Stieleria sp. JC731: one gene and its partner. The protein of the gene in region 1 interacts with the protein of each later gene in a pairwise test. Links are inferred from orthologs where the notes say so. Each region holds a gene or a part of one and is shown in the gene's direction. Other genes may lie near its edges.

What was found. Proteins that work in one complex are often made in the same cells at the same time.
Region 2: the proteins of rho (region 1) and nusG interact in binary tests that used the Escherichia coli proteins (3 or more experiments, as listed by UniProt). The link is inferred for Stieleria sp. JC731 from one-to-one orthologs.

Annotation. Positions count from the first base shown.
Region 1 is NZ_JAJKFQ010000011.1:1,569,833-1,577,514, reverse strand. The notes cover bases 1-2,811. They hold rho (transcription termination factor Rho), read left to right. Parts: upstream 1-578; coding sequence 579-2,045; downstream 2,046-2,811. Other genes in these bases: LOC67_RS22485 (prolyl oligopeptidase family serine peptidase), read right to left, coding at 2,643-2,811; ribH (6,7-dimethyl-8-ribityllumazine synthase), read left to right, coding at 2,035-2,511; coaE (dephospho-CoA kinase), read left to right, coding at 1-73. Outside these bases: more of prolyl oligopeptidase family serine peptidase, read right to left, coding at 2,812-3,359; tetratricopeptide repeat protein, read left to right, coding at 3,801-6,161; RNA polymerase sigma factor, read right to left, coding at 6,236-6,889; patatin-like phospholipase family protein, read right to left, coding at 7,134-7,682. UniProt on the Escherichia coli protein: Facilitates transcription termination by a mechanism that involves Rho binding to the nascent RNA, activation of Rho's RNA-dependent ATPase activity, and release of the mRNA from the DNA template.
Region 2 is NZ_JAJKFQ010000011.1:117,851-125,471, reverse strand. The notes cover bases 3,139-5,888. They hold nusG (transcription termination/antitermination protein NusG), read left to right. Parts: upstream 3,139-4,054; coding sequence 4,055-4,723; downstream 4,724-5,888. Other genes in these bases: LOC67_RS17545 (class I SAM-dependent methyltransferase), read left to right, coding at 5,369-5,888; rplK (50S ribosomal protein L11), read left to right, coding at 4,780-5,205; secE (preprotein translocase subunit SecE), read left to right, coding at 3,520-3,978. Also shown: MBL fold metallo-hydrolase, read left to right, coding at 1-140; tuf (elongation factor Tu), read left to right, coding at 1,890-3,086; more of class I SAM-dependent methyltransferase, read left to right, coding at 5,889-6,640; MFS transporter, read right to left, coding at 6,745-7,621. UniProt on the Escherichia coli protein: Part of the processive rRNA transcription and antitermination complex (rrnTAC). The complex forms an RNA-chaperone ring around the RNA exit tunnel of RNA polymerase (RNAP).

The DNA of each region.
Region 1 (7,682 bases):
GATGAAGTCGTTAAATAATCGGCGCCCCGAGAGCCATCTAAAGGGGCAAGGAAAGCATTGTCTTTCCGATTAGCCGATTGATTGCGACCGCGGATTGTTGGAATTGTCGACACGCAACCGCCGAAGAATCTACGTCGCCACAAGCGACATTAACGTCGGTTTTCCGGAACCTAATTCGCTGCAAAGCACTCGCGAGACAAAATTCCAACAGGCTGCACGGAAGCGACCGCAGAGGGGATGGGATGACCCAAACTCGGTCGCCTTGCGTAGAGCCCTTGTTTGGCAACACGTCGAGCAAGGTTTTGACTAAGTTGTATCGTGCCTAGTCACGTAAACCTTTTCAATTTTCCGGCCTTCGAGATCTCGAAACGTCGAAAACCACTTAAACCAGTTCGCAAGCCGCACCCGGCATTCGCTAACCTCGCGGTTCCTCCTTGAGTAGGAGAGCTTTTCCCTTCTCCATCCCTCCCAGCGCAAGCTGACAACTCCACTCCTTCTCTTCACCTGCGTCCCCATGGACGCCCAATATCATGCAATCGAAAGGGCCTTCGGGCGATAATTTTCGCGGCGATGACCGCATGCACAAACGGCATAGCAATTCCCGGGGTTACCCAGGAAGACGCGGGCGCCCGACTCAGCGGCACCCCGATAAAGTCGTTGATCAACGTATCCGTGAATTAGATGCCGAACGTGATCCGCTTTCGCTTCCTGAAGAAATCGTTAGCGAAGCGACCAAGGTCGGTAAACGCGTCGGCATTCCGTCCGGTGCCGATGGGCCGCAAACATCGCTGGCCGAGCTACAAGCGATGAGCGAGTCAGCAATTCTTGAATTGGCCCAATCCGAAGGCATCGAGGAAACAGAAGAGACTTCCAAGCAAGAATTGATCTTTGCCATTCTAAAGAACCGCATGAAGGCTGGCGGTTTGATGTACGGCGAAGGCACCTTAGAAATCTTGCCCGACGGCTTCGGATTTTTACGCAGCAGCAAACATCACTATGTTTCCTGCCCCGACGACATCTATGTGTCACCGAGCCAGATTCGTCGCTTCGGTCTGCAAACTGGCAGCCACGTTGCCGGTCAGATTCGACCACCGAAAGAAAACGAGCGTTACTTCGCGTTACTGCGTATCGAAGCGATCAATCGTCGCGACCCGTCGCAGCGCAACTCGTCGATCCCGTTCGAAGAACTAACACCGCTGCATCCTGATCGCCGCATCATGATGGAGCATAGCGCTGACGAACTGTCGACCCGAATCGTTGACATGCTGACCCCGATCGGATTTGGTCAACGCGGACTGATTGTCAGCCCACCCCGCGCGGGAAAAACAATTTTGATGCAGAACATGGCTCGCGCCGTTTTGCATAACTATCCGGAAGCCTACGTCTTCATCTTGTTGATAGACGAACGCCCCGAAGAAGTCACCGATATGGAACGCGAAGTCCGCGGACCACAGTGCGAGGTGATCAGCAGCACATTCGATGAACCGGCACAGCGTCACATCCAAGTCGCTCAGATGGTGATCGAGAAAGCGAAACGAATGGTCGAGTCTGGAGTCGATGTCGTCGTTTTCTTAGATTCCATCACTCGACTTGCACGAGCACACAACAGTGACGGTGAATCGACGGGCAAATTGCTGACCGGCGGTCTTGATGCCGGCGCGATGCAAAAGCCCAAAGCCATCTTTGGATCGGCGCGCAAGACGGAAGAGGGCGGATCGTTGACGATCCTGGCCACCGCCCTTGTCGATACCGGAAGTAAGATGGATGATGTGATCTTTGAAGAATTCAAAGGCACCGGCAATCTTGAGATTGTTTTGGACCGCGGTTTGGTTGAACGCCGAATTTGGCCCGCGATTGACATCAGTCGTAGCGGCACCCGACGCGAAGAAATGCTGCTCGATAAAGACGAGTTTCAGCGTATTTCATCATTGCGTCGAGCGATGGTCGAATCGTCGCCTAGCGACGCGATGGCTGACATGGTCAAGCGACTGTCCAAAACACAAAACAATGCCGAATTTCTAATGAGTGTGAAGGATGTCGACTGAAGTCACTGGTATCGAAGGCAATCTCCCCGAAGGCAAAATTGTCATCATCGCCAGTCGGTACAACGAAAGCATTTGCGATTCGCTGGTACAGGGAAGCCTGAAAACCCTTCGTGAAGCTGGCTATCAGGATTCCGCTATCAGCGTCGTCCGTGTTCCCGGAGCTTGGGAATTGCCGCTGGTATGCGCGAATGCACTTGATGGCGTGGACGTGATCGCCGCGATCGTACTGGGATGTGTGATCAAAGGCGAAACCACACATGACGAACACATCAATCGTTCCGTCAGCGATGCGATCATGGATCTTGGTTTGACAACCCGAAAACCGATCGGTTTCGGGTTGCTCACTTGCAATACGCTGGATCAAGCCTTGCAGCGCAGTGGCGGCACGGTCGGCAACAAAGGTGAAGAAGCTGCCGACGCGGCGCTTGAGCTACTGCGACTGGGCGTCAAACTGGGCGCGACATAGTCCCGACCAAAGTGCACCATAACAACCTGATGATTTTCAGGTTGGGGCCCTGACGAATTCGCCGTCCACGACGCCAATCCAGCGGGAAAGCACGCTACCTTCACCGATGCAACGTCGACGATAGATAGCTCTTACTTCGACTGATGCGACAACAACCATTCGTATAATTCTGGATTGTTGTAAGTCTCCGTCCACGAGTCGTGTTGAGCCTCGGGATAGATCGTAAATTTTGGCTCGTTGCCTTGCTTCTTCAGCGCATCGACCATGTCTTGCGATCGCGATAGCGGCACCACAGAATCTTTCGCACCGTGGAAAACCCAAATCGGTAGCTCTTTCAAATTTCGGGCTCGGAATAGCTCGCTGCCACCACAGATCGGTGCGATCGCAGCAAACCGCTCTGGCGAATAGGCTGCCAAAGCCCAGGTTCCGAAGCCTCCCATACTGAGACCGGTGACGTAGACGCGGGACTCGTCCACGTTGTGGTCACGAATCACTTGGTCAAGCAAAGCGCTCAGTTGGAAGGGTTCCCAGATTTTCCCTTTCTTACATTGGGGTGACACGACGATGAACGGGAATTTTTCTCCCGCCGCGATCATCTTCGGTGGTCCGTGCTTCTTGACCACGTTAATGTCGTCACCGCGTTCCCCCGCCCCATGCAGAAATAGCAATAGGGGCACTGCCTTTCCATCGGGTTCATAGCCTTCAGGAAGCGAAAGAAGGTAGTCCATATGAACTGGAACGCTAATATCCAGCGTCTTTGCAGACTGAGACGACTCTTCCGCCGAAACGCCGCCGAGCAGAGCAAGCTGCGAAAGAAGACAGACCGCAAGCCATCGCTTCAAAATCATTTTGCTAACACCAATCGAGAATTAAGGGGTCCAAACGAGGCATGCAATTTTACTCGATGACGGATCCGCCTGTGACACGACCCAAGTTGCCTTACAACCCCCGGTCACGAAGAATTTCTGGCCAGAAGCGAGGCTCGGCAGATAGACCCTGATCATGTGTCATCCAGTAGCGACAGCTCCCGAAAGTGTGGCAAGAATGGGGCTGTCCGAAAACCCGCACGAAACTACTTCATCATTGACGCGGCAATCGAAGTCTGTCTTTTGTCGATTCAATCTCGATTACACCCGTGATTGCAGCCAATCTGGGCATCATGACGCTCTATCAAATCGGCCTTCTGATCAACCCAGATCGATCGTTTTGCCGAAGACGATTAAGTGGTACAGAACGACGACACATCCAGTCGTGTCGAAAATTGGTTGGTGACCGAGGGCAGATAGACGATGGCACGCAGCAAAGCAAAACCCAAGCGAAGCCGAGCTCGACGGCGGATGATGCATGCGGATACCAACACGATTTCTGCGGATCAGCAAGTCAACGCTGCTCTGAATCAACAACTCGACAATGCGATCAAGCTGCAACAAGCAGGACAGCTAGAAGCTGCCAAAAACATCTACTGCGAAGTGATCGCCAAAGACCCAACCAATGCGAACGCTTGGCATCTTCTTGGGATGACGCTTTACAGCGGCGGGATCTACCCGGATGCAATTGAGTGTCTTCAAAAGGCGATAGCCTTCAGTGGGGAATCGCCGACCTTGCTGGGCCATCTCGCGTTGATTGAGCATGCCAGCGACAACTCACTCCATGCGATCGCCCTATTAAACAAGGCAATTGAGCTGGATCCTGATAACACCGAATTGGTTAACAACCTAGGTGTTCTGCTGCTTGAGCTGGGGCAGTTGAAAGAGGCGCAAGCGAAATTCGAAATCGTTCTCAAGCGGCAACCCGAATTTACACAGGCTTCGATGAACCTTGCGAATTGCTTGGTTCGACAGAATCAGCTCTACGATGCTGAAGCCATCTATCGTCAGTTGCTCGAACGCATTGAATCCCTCTCCGAGACATCAGGCGGTAGTGTCGAAGATGAAAACAAGCTCGACATCCTCGGGAACTTGGGTGAGTGCCTTCGCAGACAATGTCGACTGAATGAGTCGATCGAAGTTCTTAACCAGGTGATCAAAGCTCGTCCAAACGATCTGGTATCCCGCCTGACACATGCCCGATCCTTTGTCAAACTCGGACAGCACCAAGAAGCAAAAGAGCTTTTCACCGGCATCATTGATGAGTTTCCCGGTTGCAGCAAAGCGATGCACTACCTCGCAACAACACTGCAAGATCTAGGTGATTTGAAGGGTGCTGAAGAACAGCTTTACCGCTCGCTGGAATTGTCGCCGAACGATGCACACGCCCTTTGCTCATTGGGCTTCATTCACATCGAATCCGAACGTCGCGATGAAGCACGAATCTGTTTCGAAAAAGCAATCTCGATTGACAATTCGATGAGCGAAGTCCATGGCTGTTTAGTCTATCTAATGACGGGCGATCCCGAAGTTTCACCGCAACAACTTTTTGAAGCCCACAAACAATGGGGCGAAGCCTACGGTTGCAAGCAACCTTTTAACGGGCATAGCAATGACCGGACCGAAACAAGAAAACTTCGCATCGGCTATGCGTCGGCCGACCTGCGCCAACATGCTGTCGCGGGATTTTTTGAACCGCTACTCCGTCTTCGCGATAATGAACAGTTTGAAACATTCTGTTATTACGAGCACACCACAAATGACAGTGTCACGGAAAAGCTAAAAGCCATGACCGACCACTGGCGGGTGACATTTGGCTTTTCAGATCAGCAGGTCTTTCAACAAGTCTTGGACGATCAGATCGATATCCTTGTCGACCTTTCTGGCCATACGTTCGGTAACCGACTGACGGCATGGTCCATGAAGCCTGCACCGATTCAGATCTCGTGGCTCGGATACCCTAACACGACTGGGTTGAAAGCGATCGACTACACATTCACCTGTGAAGTTCAAAATCCTCCGGACGAACCGACTTGGCATACCGAGCAATTGCTTCGGATTCCTGGCGGATCATTTTCGTTCCTGCCGCCCGAGCACGCCCCCGAACTGACGCCGTTGCCAGCAGATACGAAGGGGCATATCACGTTCGGATCATTGCACCGACCCTTCAAAATTTCGGCGAAGACTCATGACTTCTGGGCAGCCGCGTTACACGCCAATCCCGATGCCCACCTACTGGCGTTCAATACGCGCTTCAACGATCGATCGATGGCCGAATTGCGTGCGGCATTGGTTGAACGTGGAATTGAAGATGCGCGTATCGACATCCAGAACCAGTTCACGGGCAAATCGTACTTAGAGATCTACAAGGAAATTGACATCGGGTTGGACGTGACACCGTGGGCAGGTGGCACGACGACAATGCAAGCGCTATGGATGGGCGTTCCGATGATTGCGATCTATGGGAACAACCGCCCATCACGGGGAACAGCCGGTATCGTGCATCATCTCGGATACCCGCAGTGGATTGCAAAAGATGAGAGCGAATACGGCGAGAAATTGGGCCAACTTGCGTCCGATCTCGATCAGCTGCGGGAGCTTCGAAAGTCCCTTCGTCAACAAACGGTCCAAACGATTGCGGATGAACAACGGTTCGTTACCGAAGTCGAAAAGGCATACCGAGCGATTTGGCGACACTGGTGCCAGTCTAGCTCGGCGACATCTTCGCCTGCGTTGCATTTGCCCATCGGATCCATGGATGCGGCGAGTCGAACTAACGTTTGATGGAATCCAAACGATGGGCAGCTGAAACGAAAATCTGGTCACTGAAGACCATTATTTTTGAAAGTGATGCGCAGTTAAACTGCGTCATCGGCAAGTTCGGGGAAGACTCCTTCGTCAAGCCCGGCGCGTTTCACGATCGACTTCATCCGGATAAGAAAGTCGCTTTTGTAGTTCGCCACTTGTTGCTCGGTTAGACCAAGCTTTTCGGCGACCTGCTTATTTCCCCAACCGAGAACGATGATCAGTTCCATCGCCTGAAGCTTGATCCAGTTGCCGGACTCTTTCCAGCGCTGAATCTGTTCTTCGATGGCGTCACCGATTGCTGTCGCCTCTAACTTCTTTCGCTCGACACTTCTGGCGATGCTACTGGCGACACGTCCTCCAGATGGAAGATCGATTTCACTGGAGCTGCTTTTCCGACCTTGCAACTGGATCGTCGGGCGTCTGCCTTCACGTCTTAGATGGTCTGTCAACTTGTAAGCGCAAATCGAAAACAGGTAGCTTTCCAGAGGCCGACTGCCATCGTAGTTCGGGAGGCTGACCAGAAATCCAACAAATGCCTCCTGCACGATATCCTCAGCAGCCGCCGAATCACGGATGCGGCTGCGAGTGTAGGCGAGTAACCGCCCCTCATAGCGTTCGATCAATGATTGCCACGCAGACGAATCGCCGTCCCGAATCTGGGAGACCAAGATTTCGTCAGCGGAAGGGTCATTTGATGAAGTCATACGTATTCAGACGCGAAGTTTGGGCACCGAAAGTGAGGGCGAATCAATGAAGGTCACAGGCATCGTGACAAATTTTTCGCCAACCACAGCGTTTATCGTTTCGCAGCGTCGCAGCACAAGCGATCGCCGATGTCGCAAAAGATATTGTAAAACACTGTGTTTGAACTCAAAAGAGCCACCAAAGGAAGCTCGCCTCAGACATCACTGCGGTCAGACAGCCCGCTGACCAGTGATTTCTGAACGCTTATCCAACCAGCCGTTTGACATTGTCGATCGCTTTTTCCCCTGCTTCACGACCGGCATCGATCAACGCATCCACCGCATGGAAATCTTCGATCCGAAAATCGCTCGTCTGTGGGATAATGATCAGGTCGCTTTCTTCGCGATGCAGGGCGCTGCAATGCCGCCGACTGATGTCCATCGCCCGTAAAAGTGTCGAAAAGTAGCTAGGCTTCTTCAGATTGCCTTTGCGGTCTTTTCCATAATCCGTGGTAATCGTCGACCCCACATCGATGGAAATGACTTGATCACAGCCTTCGCTACGGAGGACCGAAGCCGGCACGTTCATCAATACGCCTCCGTCAACCAGCATTTGACCGTCCTGGATGATTGGCCGACCGAAGACCGGGTGGTTGATACTTTGCAATACCGCCTGAACCAAATCCCCATCACGGCGGATCTGTTGTTCGCCACTGATCAGATCCAAAGTCGTGATCGACAATGGCAAATCGGCTTGCTGAAACGTCAATTCACCCATGTAGCGACGAAGTTTGGTTTCAAACCTGCCACCACG
Region 2 (7,621 bases), 1.5 Mb from region 1 along the record:
AAAAGCTTTTGCTGACTCACGTCAATCCGATCGATCCGAATCCATCGGCGATGCTGGACGACGTCATAGCAGGATTGCGATCAACCTCGATCCAGTCCTCGCTTGCTGAAGACCGGATGCTAGTTCACTTTGGCAACTAATTTCCCAGTGCTTCGTTCCATATGAAAAAACGGGTTCGGGTCATCAGCCGACGGGCGTTAGCCCCGGTTATTGCGCTGAAACCGTGGCTAACGCCATGCGGCTAATCCCAAAAGCGAGTCGGATCGAAGCACTAGTGGCAGCCTACTATCACCGCCACAAGCGAATGAAACGCAACTTGGCGACTTGAGTGGAATGGGCAATGTCCTGTGGTGCGTGTGCGAATGCAGAACTTCAAAAAATCGGCGGCCGCTGAGAAAATATCCGCCGTGGACGCCTAACGTGATTTGCCCGCCACAGGTGGGAGTCGATGCCCTTCGATGCGGGACGAACAACGATTCCAACGCGTGGAACACTCCCTGGGGCCATAGCACGGTCACTGTACGATCACTTTTTTTCGGTGTGGCAATTTGGTTTTGGCCCAGCGTTCAATGGCACCGAAGATGAACAGAAAACCCCTAAAAACACGGGTTTGCCGCTGATTCGCAAAGAGAAGCGAAGGTGGGTTCAGGGCCTGCGGTCGGCACACGTTTGGAACAAAAACGCCACAAGAATTCTCATGCGTGTGAGGGATCCTGCCGAATGATTGCGTACCTACCGAACCACAAGCATTAACAGGCTGTCGGTTAGGGAGAATAGTGCAGAGAAAAAAAGGTGATCGCAATTGCGGACAGTTGGGCCTAATTCCGGCTTGCCCCAAAACGATCGATTGCTAAACTCTGCCTCTCCCAAGCGATCGCACTGGCTGTGATCGGGAATGTCGGCTTTGGCGACGAACCATTGCTAGCGTAGCTCAGTTGGTAGAGCAGCTGATTTGTAATCAGCCGGCCGTGGGTTCGAGTCCCTCCGCTAGCTTGACCAGCTTGGCTTAATTGAACAAGCTGATCGAACTCGGTGGCGGGAACCGCGAAGCGGGGAACAAAGCTGGGCCCAAACGGCAGACCTGACGAAGACGGATTTGATTTCCTAACGGAAGCATCGAAGAAGACGACAGCCAAGAGTATCGCCGAGAGGAAAACGGAAGGGGGTTTGCCCGAGTGGTTAAAGGGGGCGGACTGTAAATCCGCTGACTATGTCTACACTGGTTCGAATCCAGTAGCCCCCATTTGCGGTCGATGAGCTGGAAGGCAGGAGAGCTGATCTCTGACTTCATCGATCGCGAGAAAGCCTTCCGGAAAGCGGGTGTAGCACAATGGTAGTGCAGCAGCCTTCCAAGCTGAATACGAGGGTTCGATTCCCTTCACCCGCTCTTCAATTGCCGCTGATAGCACAGCGGCTCAAAGGGTACGGCTGGCACTTGCCAACAAAACGATTGTCGCTGCTGTAGCTCAGTGGTAGAGCACTTCCTTGGTAAGGAAGAGGTCATGGGTTCAAGTCCCATCAGCAGCTTGTCGTCTGGGCAAGACTTAGGTCAACTTTCCGGAATGTGAAATCCAGAAAGTTCCTATCGATCTTTCTGATTTTTTGCAATCAGCAATTGCAAGAATCAAGACTTTTCGCAACAACTACGCACCCTCGCCGGTGGTGGTCAAGAATGATCCACTATCCGGCCCATGCAAAGCAATTACCACAGCGTCCGTGGTGGACGTTCGTGGATACGATTTTCTGTCTGTTTAGAAGAAAACGTTCGGTCGTTGCGACCGTCGGTAGGGCGAATTTCCGTGGGTGTGAACGCGGCCGCCGTATTGATGGGCTCGCCTGGGGCGTATCCTCGGGCTGGTAGCAGATCGCCGAACACAGGTGAGTAAGAAATGGCCAAGGCACAATTTGAACGGACCAAGCCCCACGTTAACGTCGGCACCATTGGACACATTGACCACGGTAAAACAACAACCACTGGCGCTATCCTAGCCGTCCAAGCAGCAAAGGGACTGGCTCAAGCGAAGGGTTATTCGGATATCGCTAAAGGCGGTACCGTTCGTGACGCGACCAAGACCGTCACGATCGCCGTTGCTCACGTCGAGTACGAAAGCGACAACCGTCACTACGCACACATCGACTGCCCCGGTCACGCTGACTTCGTCAAGAACATGATCACCGGTGCTGCTCAGATGGACGGAGCGATCCTCGTCGTTTCGGCTGCTGACGGACCTATGCCTCAAACGAAAGAGCACGTTCTGCTCGCTCGTCAGGTTGGTGTTCCTTACATCGTTGTTTACTTGAACAAGTGCGACTTGGTCGACGATCCAGAACTTCTGGAATTGGTCGAACTGGAAGCTCGCGAACTGCTTAGCAAGTACGACTTCCCAGGTGATGACGTTCCTGTCATCCAAGGTTCGTCACTGCCTGCATACAACAACCCAGCAGACCCAGACGCCAGCAAGTGCATCAGCGAACTGATGGACGCACTGGACGAGTACATTCCTGAGCCTGTCCGTGAAGACGACAAGCCATTCTTGATGGCGATCGAAGACGTCTTCTCGATCGAAGGTCGTGGTACTGTTGCGACCGGTCGTATCGAGCGTGGTGTCATCAAAGTCGGCGAAGAAGTCGAAATCGTCGGCCTGAAGAGCGACTCGGCAAAAACCACCTGTACCGGCGTTGAAATGTTCCGCAAGGAAATGAACGAAGGTCGCGCTGGTGACAACGTCGGTTGCCTTCTGCGTGGTGTCAAGCGTGAAGAAATCCAACGTGGTCAGGTTTTGGCGAAGCCAGGATCGATCACCCCTCACACCAAGTTCGAAGCTGAAGTTTACTGCTTGAGCAAAGACGAAGGTGGACGTCACACCCCATTCTTCAGCGGCTACCGCCCACAGTTTTACTTCCGTACCACTGACGTGACCGGAACTGCAAACTTGGAAGGCGCTGAAATGTGCATGCCAGGCGATAACGTCAAAGTGACCGTCGAACTGCACAAGCCAATCGCGATGGACGACGGTGTTCGTTTCGCGATTCGCGAAGGTGGCCGAACCGTCGGTTCGGGCGTCGTCACCAAGATCGTCGAGTAATCTCGGCTGACCGATGGGGCCGGTGCCCACCGGTCAAATCTTGAAGAAATCCACCGGAGAGCCAACGAACCGTCTGTCGGGTCGTTGGTTCTCTGCGTTAGAATATTTCACCGAAGTGGTGTGCATCTGCTACCGCTTTGGCAAAGGAGTGTAGCTCAATTGGCAGAGCTCTGGTTTCCAAAACCAGCGGCTGGGGGTTCGAGTCCCTCCACTCCTGCTTTTTAACAGCCTTCGTGCTGGTCTGGTGCCAAGACTTGGGTTGCCAGTACGATGAGCCTGTTAGCGCCATTGGCGCGTCAGTTTTCGCCGCCGATTGACGGCCACCCAGGAAACGCCCCCCCTCGGACGCCCCGGTTTTTGTCATCGCGGTCAAGACTTGTCGGCAATTATTCCGTCGGCCAAGAAGCGGCCACTACCAACACAAGGACATACCGTGTCTCGAGATATCGCCGGGAACAACGCGAATTCGACTGCCAGCGGCAGTTCGCTTGTCAGTGAACTGTTCCACGCGACCGTCTTCAAGCCAAACCAGGGTCGCATCGTTCGCCAGTTGACCGCTTTGTCGATCTGGCTGATCGTCGCACTCGGTGCGTGGTCACTTTACTCGACCCTCAACGGCACCTCCAGCAACAACGTGCTGGTCGTTGGTGTGCCGCTTGCACTGGTCTTGGTTGGCTTCTGGTTCGCCTTTCGACTCGTCAACTGGCCCGTGTTCGCGGACTTTCTCATTGCGGTCGAAGCCGAGATGAAGAAGGTCACCTGGCCCGCTCGTGATGAAGTCAAGCGAGCGTCCATCGTCGTGATCTTGACCATCGTCATTCTCGCGGTCTCGCTATTCCTGTTTGACATCTTTTGGCAAGCCTTCTTCAATCTGCTCTGGGCAACTGCCTAGACGCTTGCCAATCAAGAACTTAGGCGATTTAATATTCGCCACCCGCTAATTCGCACAACGCACACGCATCCATCACATGTCGGAAGAACCGCAACCCATCGAATCCGATGACCCCGAACTTTCATCGGACGCCGATCAATCCGCGGCGGCCGAAGAAGCCGAAGTCGAATCGTCCGATGGCGATCAAGGTTCGTCGCCCGAAGTCGACATGGATTGGTACATCCTGAAGGTTGCGTTCAACCGCGAAGATTCCATCGCCGATGCATTGCGAAAACGCATCCGCATGGAAGGCATGGAAGAATTCTTCGGAGACGTCGTCGTTCCCAGTGAAGACGTTGCCACGTTCACTCGCGACGGCAAGAAACGGATTACCAAACGCAAATTGCTGCCGGGCTATATCATGGCTCGGATGGCAATCAACGACGACACATGGTTCCTCGTTCGTGAAACGGGCGGGATCAGCGATTTCACCGGATCCGCCGGCAAACCGATGCCAATGGACCCAGCTGATGTCGATCGCTTTATCAACCGTCCCGAAACCGAGGATGAAGAGGACGCGCCAATCAAGGTCGGCATCCCCTTCAAAGTGGGCGATCGCGTCCGTGTCAAGGAAGGCAATTTCGAGAATCAAGAAGGCGATGTCGATTCCGTCGACGAAGCAAACGGTCGCATCACCGTGATCATCAATATCTTTGGTCGGAGCGTTCCGATGGAATTACACCACTGGCAAGTTGAGCCACTGTAGTTAACCTATCGGCCCCTCCAAAATAAACACAACGTCTAGAAGACAGATAAGCAGTCATGGCAAAGCAAGTCACCGGCCAAGCAAAATTCCAAGTTCCTGGCGGCCAAGCAACTCCAGCACCTCCTGTAGGTACCTCGCTAGGTAAGTTCGGTGTTAACCTCGGACAATTCGTCCAAGCGTTCAACGATCGCACCAAAGAGTACAACGGAACTCCGATCCCCGTGATCGTGACCGTTTACAACGACCGTAGCTTCGAATTCATCACCAAAAGCCCTCCAGCTGCTTCGCTGCTGAAGCAAGCTGCTGGTATTGCGAAGGGAAGCGGCGTGCCGCACATCGAAAAGGTTGCCAAAGTCACTCGCGCACAGTGCGAAGAAATCGCCACCAAAAAGATGGCTGACCTTAACGCACGCAGCATGGACCAAGCCATTCGCATGATCGAAGGCACCGCTCGCAGCATGGGCATCGAAGTCGAAGGTTAGTTCCCCTTCGGCCGAATTTGCATTGGTCTAACTAGATGACCGTCGCAACGCCGCCTCACTTGGCTGTCACTCCTTATGGACTCGACAGCTGGCAGGGTGGCGTTTTTCTTTGGCTGCTTCGCAAAATTCGACGTTGCTGCTTGTCTTCCCCTAGGCGTTCGTCGTGACAATACCGCCCCAAGATCAATTCCGTCGACGCGTTGATCAGCTTCAACAGCTGGAACACTCGCTGGAGCAGCTCGACGATGACTTGGCAGGATCCGCGATTGACGTCGAACGCATCCTTCGACAAACCGTGCCTTCTGATGAAGTCATGTTTGTCGCCCATGTTCTTCAGCTTCAGACGAAAGCGAGGCGTAAACTGGGTGACGGGTTTTGGTGGTGTGACGAAAGGTCATTGGCGCAGTCAACACCATCTGCAGTGGCCGAACTGAAGTCCTCTTGGCTACCCAGCGGCGACAGTTTCGATCTCTGTTGTGGTATCGGCGCAGATGGGATCGCATTCTCAAATTCCCAAGCACACGATTCCACATTGCAGCTCGTTGACTTGGACCCAACCATTGCGGCAATGGCGAGGCGCAATCTGGATAACCATGGGTCTTCAGCAAGCACTGCGATCGTTCGAGCACAGAACGTCGAAGACATCGTGATTGCAAACGCGGCGTTGCACTTAGATCCAGACCGCCGCAGCGATAATCGACGCACCACTCAGGTCGATTGCTATTCACCGCCTTGGTCATTCGCCGAAAGGTGCTTCGATCAGTCGACAGCGGCGCTTGTCAAAATCGCGCCAGCTTCAATCGTAGACGAGCATCCCGAAAGGCACCGGGCTTGGATCTCGCTCAACGGCAGCGTTCGTGAACAAACAATCTTGTCAGGCGAAGCTATCTCGCTGGCCGAGAAGACGCTTGCCGCAAAGTTACTGGCTGCCAAGTCACCGGATCAAAAGTCACCAGCTGCTTTAATAAAACCTGGCGGACGCAGCGCGATCAGCTTGCGCAGTGATTCAATTTCCGTATTCCATATTACCGCTGACATTTTTCAAACCGCGACTGCCGAAGTCGTTCAAACACCCAAGTCATTCATCATCGACCCCGACGCCGCCATTCGCGCCGCGACCCTAACAGAGAGCTTTGCGCAGCAGCATGATCTAAGCATGCTCGGGGGCCCCACAGGTTTTCTGACATCGGACACTGATTTAGAAAACCCTGCAGTTATCAGTAAACAAGTGCTTTGGACCGGCAGCAGTGACGACCGGAAACTCAGAAAGACCTTGCGTCAGATGAACAGCTTTCCGCAACGGGTGAAAACACGATCTTCATCGAGCGATGCGAACGCTCTGGAACGTCGATACCGAACCTGCGGCGAACATCCCATCACACTTTGGATCGGCAAAGCCGGTCGCCGCCAGTACGCGGTGATTAGCGAAGCATAAAGCAGCTTATCGGCTCTAACTGCGCATTCCAAAGATCGCGAAGTGGCCGAACCTAATTCGGTATTTGCCACCTCGCGACAACGATACACATCAATAGCCTTTGGCTACTCTGTCTCGACGTCTTTTGGTTCATCCAAAAAGAACGAAAGCAGACTGCCCACGAGATAGGTCAGCAGTGCAACGATGCCTGCAGCCGTTGCGGGATGATGCGATGGTATCACCGTGATCAACCAAGCCGTCACGGCGGCGAAGGATGTTCCGATCATTCGACCACCAATATTCGCTGCAAAACTTTCGCCGGTCCCTCGCAAATGAAGCGGAAAAGCCTGCGGCAGGTAGTTGCCCCAGAAGCTGAACTGAGCGACAGTCAACAATCCGGCAACGAAAATCCCCATCTTGAGCGCGTCCAATCCTTGGCCAACGGCAAAGAAATAGACCAATGGCACGACGATCAAGCCAGGCCACTGAAACATCCGCAGTAGGGATCTCCGACTGACAACAAAGATCGCCAGGCTCGCGAAAACGAATCGGCCAATCAATCCACCGATTTCTTGGTATCCATTCACGGTCGCCGCGATTTGCTGTTCCAATTGTTTGCGTTTTGGAACCGGCAAAGACTCCGTTTGATCTTTCACGTCCTGCAATCCTGGAACGATCGAAGGCGTTTGCTGTAGTGCACCAAACGCAGCACCGTAGCTGCAAGCGAACATCAACGTTGTCACGATAGTTGTCTTCCGCAATCCTGGCGAAAACAGCTCTTTCAAACTTGGCCGGCGAAGTTGCCCGGCAGCCTTCTTCTCTTGCCATTTAGGCGATTCGGGCAAAAACGGACGAACCAAAATCAATGGTAGTGCCGGTATGACACCAGAAATCACCGTGTACCGCCAAGCTTCGTGACCGCCCGCAATCTCGGGCAATGACATCGCATATCGGATCGCCAATAGGTTTGCTGCGGTAACCAACAATCCTCCGATCGAACTG